Linked DNA regions of Bryobacter aggregatus MPL3. The protein of the gene in region 2 interacts with the protein of the main gene of each other region in a pairwise test. Links are inferred from orthologs where the notes say so. Each region holds a gene or a part of one and is shown on either strand. Other genes may lie near its edges. The genes, in order: rlmB and M017_RS0105830.

Region 1 (3,141 bases), on a different replicon or contig from region 2:
CCATTCAGCGTATAAGTCAGCGAAACCGCATTGCCCTGCGCATCAACAATCGACAGATGCGTCGTCTCCGGACTCTCCTCCGGCGGCACCGCTCCATGCTGCAGCGATGCCGAAGGCGTCGCCCGGTCCGTAATCGAATCGGCCCGTTGCGCAATGTACTTCGGATTCAGCAAACCCGCCACCGGAACCTTCACAAAGTCCGGATCGCCTAGAAATTGGCTTCGATCCGCATAATAGCGGCGCATCACTTCGGCCAGCGTATGGGCCAACTTCGCACTGCCCATCCCTGCAGGAAACGGATTTAGGTGCTCCAGCATCCCCATCATCTGCAGCATCCCAATCCCGCCCGAACTCGGCGGAGGCGCCGCGATGATCTCATGACCGTGATAATGGCCCAGCAGCGGCTTCCGCTCAACAGCCTGATAATTCCGCAGATCTGCTTCCGTCACCAGGCCGCCATGCTTCGCCATCTCGGCAGCCAGGCGCTTTGCCGTCTCGCCCTGATAAAACTCCGATGGCCCACGCTTCGCAATCCGGTCTAAAGTGCGTGCCAACTCCGGGAGCCGCAAGGTCTCTCCCGCCTCGTAGTAGCTGCCACCCTTCAGATAGATACGTTTCGATTCAGGGAACGGTCCGGTCGTCCGCTCCGATCCGCGAATGCTGCGCGCCGTCGCATAAGAAAGAACAAAGCCATTCTTCGCCAGCTTGACGCTTGGCTTCACCAGTTCGGCCCACGGCAACTTGCCGTACTTCTTGTGCAGCAGTTCCAGACCACGCACGGTGCCCGGCACACCGCTCGCGCGCCAGCCCACCACGCTATCCCGGGTTGGCTTGCCTTGCGCATCGAGATACATATCGCGCGTCGCCTGGCCCGGAGCCTTCTCGCGAAAGTCGATGAAGTTGGCCTCGCCGTTCGCACTGCGGACCAAGGCAAATCCGCCGCCCCCGATGTTCCCCGCCGTCGGATAAGTCACCGCAAGCGCAAAAGCAACGGCCACCGCCGCATCATAAGCATTCCCGCCCCGTTTCAGAATCCCGACGCCGACATCGGTCGCAATCGGATCCTGGGTGACCACCATCGCCTTGCGAGCCCGGACCGGCTCATGAGCGCTCAAACCAAGCGCGAGAAAGATCACCAGGGCGAATCTCATCTATTTATTGCCTCTCTGCCTTTTCCAATCGAAGAGTACGATGCCCGCGGCGACAGAGACGTTCAGGCTGGGGATGGGTCCGCTCATCGGGATGCGGACTAGAAAATCGCAAGCGCTCCGGATCTTCTCGTGGAGTCCGTGGCCCTCTGCTCCGAGAACAACGACGCTCTTCTCGGCGAAGTCGGCGTTGTCGTAACTGAGCTTGCCACGCTCATCGAGGCCATAAATCCAATATCCGGCCTTCTTAAACTTCTCGAGCGCTTGGGCCAGATTATTCACCCGCACAATGGGAATGTGTTCGAGCGCACCGGCAGCCGCTTTGGCCACCGTTTCGGTCACACCCACCGCGCGGCGTTCGGGAATTACCACCGCGCCAGCCCCCACCGCCGACGCGGTTCTCAGAATCGCGCCGAGGTTATGCGGGTCTTCCACCCCGTCCAGGACGACGATCAGATCGCCCCCTACCACCTCATCAATCTGCTGGTATTCCTTCTCGGCTCCAAACGCAACCACCCCCTGGTGGCGGGCATTCGCACCGGCACTGCGATCCAGCGATTCGCGAGGTTCAAAACGGAGAGCGACTTTATTCTGGCGGCAGAGGTCGACGATCTCCTGGATTCGAGGGCCTCCGGCGCCTTTGGCGACAAGCACGCGGTCGAGAGATCGTCCCGCTGCCAGTGCCTCCTTCACGGGATGAATCCCAATCAATATGGCCATCTATAATGAGATTATCCCCTTGAAACGTGCAGTTTGTCTTCTTTCCGGCGGACTTGATTCCTCCACCTGCCTCGCCGTTGCCCACCGCGCGGGCTTCGATTGCTATGCGCTGAGCTTCGATTACGGCCAGCGGCACCTCTTTGAGCTCGAAGCGGCCCGCCGCATCGCCGCCAGTCTTGGCGCCAGTGAGCACAAGATTCTGAAGCTCGATCTCCGCAGCTTTGGTGGTTCTGCGCTCACCGCCGACATCGATGTGCCCAAGGACCGCGCAGCAAAGGACATGGACACCGGCATCCCCGTCACCTACGTTCCGGCGCGCAACACGATCTTCCTGTCCTTCGCCCTCGCCTGGGCCGAAGTCCTCGGCGCCGCCGACATCTTCATCGGCGTCAACGCGATTGACTACTCCGGCTATCCCGATTGCCGTCCCGAATACATCGCCGCCTTTGTGAAGATGGCCAATCTCGCCACCCGCGCTGGCGTTGAAGGCGCCACCTCACTGCAGATTCATACGCCGCTCATTGCTCTATCCAAAGGTGGAATCACGAAGCTTGCCGCCGAGTTAGGGGTCGACTTCTCACTCACCTTCACCTGTTACGATCCCGACGCCGCGGGCCGTTCCTGTGGCGCCTGCGACGCCTGCCAACTGCGCTTGAAAGGCTTCGCCGAAGCCGGTCTCACCGACACCGTGCCCTACCAGTCGCGATGAAAATCAGCGAAATCTTCTATTCGATCCAAGGGGAAGGCGGGCTTGCCGGCGTCGCCAGCGTCTTCGTGCGCAGTTCCGGCTGCAATCTGCGCTGCGTCTGGTGCGACACGCCCTACACCAGTTGGAAGCCCGAAGGCACAGAGCAAAGCATCGATCAGATCGTCGACCAGGTCCGCAGCTTCCCCGCCCGCCACGTGGTCCTCACCGGCGGCGAGCCGATGCTCTTTGAGGAATCGATTGCCCTCTGCCAGCGCTTCCGCGATCTCGGCCTCCACATCACCATCGAGACGGCCGGAACCGTCTTCCGCCCTGTCCCCTGCGACCTGATGAGCATCTCCCCGAAGCTGGCCAACTCGACGCCGGTCGCCGACGAATTCTGGGCCTCCCGCCACGACAAGCTGCGCCTGCAACCAGAGGTGCTCCGCAAGCTGATGGAGCACAGCGACTACCAACTGAAATTCGTCGTCGCCCAGCCAAGCGATCTCGAAGAAATCCAGCCCCTCGTCCAAGCCTTGTCTGCTATCCCCGAAAAAGTCCTGCTCATGCCGGAAGGCCGCGACGCCG
Region 2 (3,302 bases):
TCATGCCGCTCGAGAGCTTGTCGCAACGGATGTCGGCAAAGCTACCCATGTCGAGCCGGGCGATGAGTTCTTCCGTGCGGCTCATCAGGCGGGCCTCAGGCACCTCGGCCAGGCGTCCGAAGAAATGCAGAATCTCACGCGGCGTGAGCCGCGCATAGAGGCCCATGTCGCCGGTGAGAAAACCAATCTGCCGCCGCACTTCGGCCGGAGCTTGCGAGATCTCAAAACCATTTACCGTCACGCTACCGGCACTCGGCTCGAGCAGCGTTGCGATCAGACGCAGCGTCGTGCTTTTCCCCGCGCCATTCGGACCCAGCAGGCCAAAGATCTCGCCCTGCCCAACGGAGAAGCTGACCTTGTCCACAGCCAGAAAATCTCCACGCTTCGCATCGTGGAAGGAACGGCTGAGCCCTTGCACTTGTATCATGAGTCCCTTGATTGTAACGGAGCGAGCGTAATGCGGCGCTCGTCTTCTCCTCCATGCTCCAGACGGATAGCCAGGATATCCCGGGGCCAGAGAGCCGGAAAGCGCTCGCCCCATTCGATGAGTGTGAGCGCATTGCGATCGAGCAATTCATCAATGCCCAAGGACAACACTTCCTGCTCGCTCTCCAGCCGGTAGAGGTCAATGTGGAAGACCCGCGCCGGGTTGCCATACTCATGAATCAGCGGAAAGGTAGGGGAGGAAACATCGTCGCGCAGCGCAGCGCCACGCGCCTCGGCAATGCCTTTCACGAGTGTCGTCTTCCCTGCCCCTAGATTGCCGATCAACAGCACGGCCCCTCGCTGGGGCAGCAACGCCGACAGCTCGTGACCAAGCGCAATCGTCTCTTCTTCGCTACGGGTACGATAGTTCATGCAGTGCCTCCGGCAGATATTCGCACAGTGTCGAGGCCAGCGAGGTCATCTCGTGCTGGTGCTGTGCAGCAAGTTCTCCACAACGTCCATGCAAATAGACCGCCGCAATCACCGCGGTCTTCGTATGGTCGCGATACTGACTCAGTAGCGCCGCCGTCAGGCCGGTAAGCACGTCGCCCGAGCCCGCCTTCGCCAATGCGGGAGAGCCCGTCGGATTGATCCATGTCTCGCCATCCGGAAAGGCAATCACCGTGCGATCACCCTTCAGAACAACAATGCAATGGCTTCGTTTTGCCAACTCTCTGGCATCCTCAATCCGGTCAACAATATCCCGTCCGAGCAAACGCTTCATCTCGCCCGGATGCGGCGTCAGCACACGCGGGAACGAAGCCGCCTCCGTCAGCGGAGACAGTAGATTCAGCGCATCCGCATCCAGCACCAGCGGCGCGGGCCAGTGGAGATACAGATCCGCCACCAGTTTTTTCTTGTCTGCATCCTCACCCAGCCCCGGACCAATCGCCAAAACACTTTTTCCCTGAAGCGTTTTGGGGATGTCCTGCCAGCGGCCCATCATCAAATCCGGCAGGAGCGGCACAAAGCCCGCATCGGGAGAATACAGCGTCACCAAACCTGCGCCCGCGCGAATCGCCGTAGTCCCCGCCAGATTCAAGGCCCCATGCTTGCCACTAGCTCCACCGAGAATCGCGACATGGCCAAAGCTGTTCTTGTAGCTGGCCGCCGCGCGCGGTGCCCCCACCGGCTGCAGATCCGCACGCGTGGTGAGTTGTAACTGCGAGTGCAGCACCGGCAATCCAATCGGAACTACAACCAGTTCGCCCATCGGCTGCAATACCTGCAATAACTTCGGCGCTTCAAAACTCACAGTCAAATCGGCCTGGACCGCCCCGCTCGGAATATCCACGGCCACCCGCGTGGCAATGGGTAAAGCATTGATCTGCGCCACCAGACTCGCAATCGGTTCGCGCGGCGCGCCGCTGGCCCCAGTGCCCAACAAGGCATCGATCGCCAAAGTAGTTACCGCCAAGTCGAGCGGAATCTGCATCGTGTACGGAATGCCGAGCGCTTCCAGCATCTTCAATTGCCCGGTCGCACTCTCCGTCATGTCTTCCACATCGAAGGCGAGAATCACCTTGAGCCATGCCGGCCGGTGGTGCACGTGCAGCAAGCGAGCCAGGGCAAGGCCATCGCCCCCATTGTTCCCCTTGCCGCAGAAGATGGCGATCCGTTGCTTCTCGAGCGGCGCATAGCGGCGCTCTAGCTCGCGCAGCACGCCATAGGCAGCATTCTCCATCAGAATCACCGCCGGAATTCCGGCTTTCACTGCCGCCGCATCCGCAGCGCGCATTTCTTCAGGACTCAGGATTTTCACTTGTTCACCTCAGGGACGGCGTGCAATCAAAAGCGTCATATCGTCTTGGAGATCCGGCGATCCGGTCCATTGCTCCACAGCAGCCATCACTGCTTCGATGATTCCCTGGTCACTCAGATGGACATTCCGCTTGACCAATTCGATCAGACGATCTTCGCCGTACATCTCGCCATAGTCATTCTGTGGCTCTGAGATTCCATCGGTGTAGAGCAGCAGAAAATCTCCCGGCTCGAGCGCCACTTCACTTTCGCCATACTTTGCAAAGGGAAAAGCGCCCACCACCATACCGTCCACATTTAAGAGAGTAGCCTCGCCTTTGCGAATCAGAATCGGCGGCAAGTGGCCCGCATTCGTATAACGCAGCTTCCCGCTTGTTTCATCGAAGATGCCGAGAAAGAAGGTAGAAAACTTCTCCGGCGCCGTGTTTGCATAAAGCTGCTTGTTCAGCTCCGTCACCGTTTGCGCACAGTTGAGATCGGCACTGGAGGTCTGGATCCGCGACCGGAAACTCGATTGCACCGTTGCCATCAAAAGAGCCGCCGAAATTCCTTTGCCCGCCACGTCGCCCATCGAAAAACAGATCTCATGCTCGGACAAGCGATGGAAGTCAAAGTAGTCACCAGAGACCATGCGCGCCGGCTGATAATGCGCCGTCAGACAGATCTCTTTTGACTCTGGGACAAACTTCGGATAGAGCTGCCGCTGCACCTCACGAGCAATCTCAAGCTCAGCATTCAGGCGCTCATTCTCTTTGGCCACCTGAAGCAGTTTCTCCAGGTTCTCCGTCATGCGATTGAACGAATCGCTCAACTGCGCCAACTGATCTCGTCCGGTCAGTGGAATGCGGTGCGAGAAGTCACCTTCCATCACACGGTTGGTGCCTTCATACAAATCATGCACGGCGACGGTGATTGTACGCGTCATCTTCACGCCAATGACTAGCGCGACAATCTCAAAAAGCAGAAACAGCGACGACGCAAAGAGCAGGGAGTTCAAGAGCGAGTTCTGTTCCTGTTGCGTCGCGAAAATGACACCCACCACCGCGAAAAAGCGA

The links.
Region 1: the proteins of M017_RS0105830 (region 2) and rlmB interact in binary tests that used the Escherichia coli proteins (3 or more experiments, as listed by UniProt). The link is inferred for Bryobacter aggregatus MPL3 from one-to-one orthologs.

The regions. Positions count from the first base shown.
Region 1 is NZ_JNIF01000004.1:401,601-404,741, reverse strand. Bases 11-2,835 are described here. They hold rlmB (23S rRNA (guanosine(2251)-2'-O)-methyltransferase RlmB), read right to left. Parts: upstream 1,869-2,835; coding sequence 1,152-1,868; downstream 11-1,151. Other genes in these bases: M017_RS0121405 (7-carboxy-7-deazaguanine synthase QueE), read left to right, coding at 2,574-2,835; queC (7-cyano-7-deazaguanine synthase QueC), read left to right, coding at 1,888-2,577; ggt (gamma-glutamyltransferase), read right to left, coding at 11-1,151. Outside these bases: more of ggt, read right to left, coding at 1-10; more of M017_RS0121405, read left to right, coding at 2,836-3,141. UniProt on the Escherichia coli protein: Specifically methylates the ribose of guanosine 2251 in 23S rRNA.
Region 2 is NZ_JNIF01000003.1:1,178,949-1,182,250, forward strand. Bases 44-3,029 are described here. They hold M017_RS0105830 (bifunctional ADP-dependent NAD(P)H-hydrate dehydratase/NAD(P)H-hydrate epimerase), read right to left. Parts: upstream 2,249-3,029; coding sequence 839-2,248; downstream 44-838. Other genes in these bases: M017_RS0105820 (ABC transporter ATP-binding protein), read right to left, coding at 44-427; tsaE (tRNA (adenosine(37)-N6)-threonylcarbamoyltransferase complex ATPase subunit type 1 TsaE), read right to left, coding at 424-858; M017_RS0105835 (PP2C family protein-serine/threonine phosphatase), read right to left, coding at 2,258-3,029. In the rest of the region: more of M017_RS0105820, read right to left, coding at 1-43; more of M017_RS0105835, read right to left, coding at 3,030-3,302. UniProt on the Escherichia coli protein: Bifunctional enzyme that catalyzes the epimerization of the S- and R-forms of NAD(P)HX and the dehydration of the S-form of NAD(P)HX at the expense of ADP, which is converted to AMP.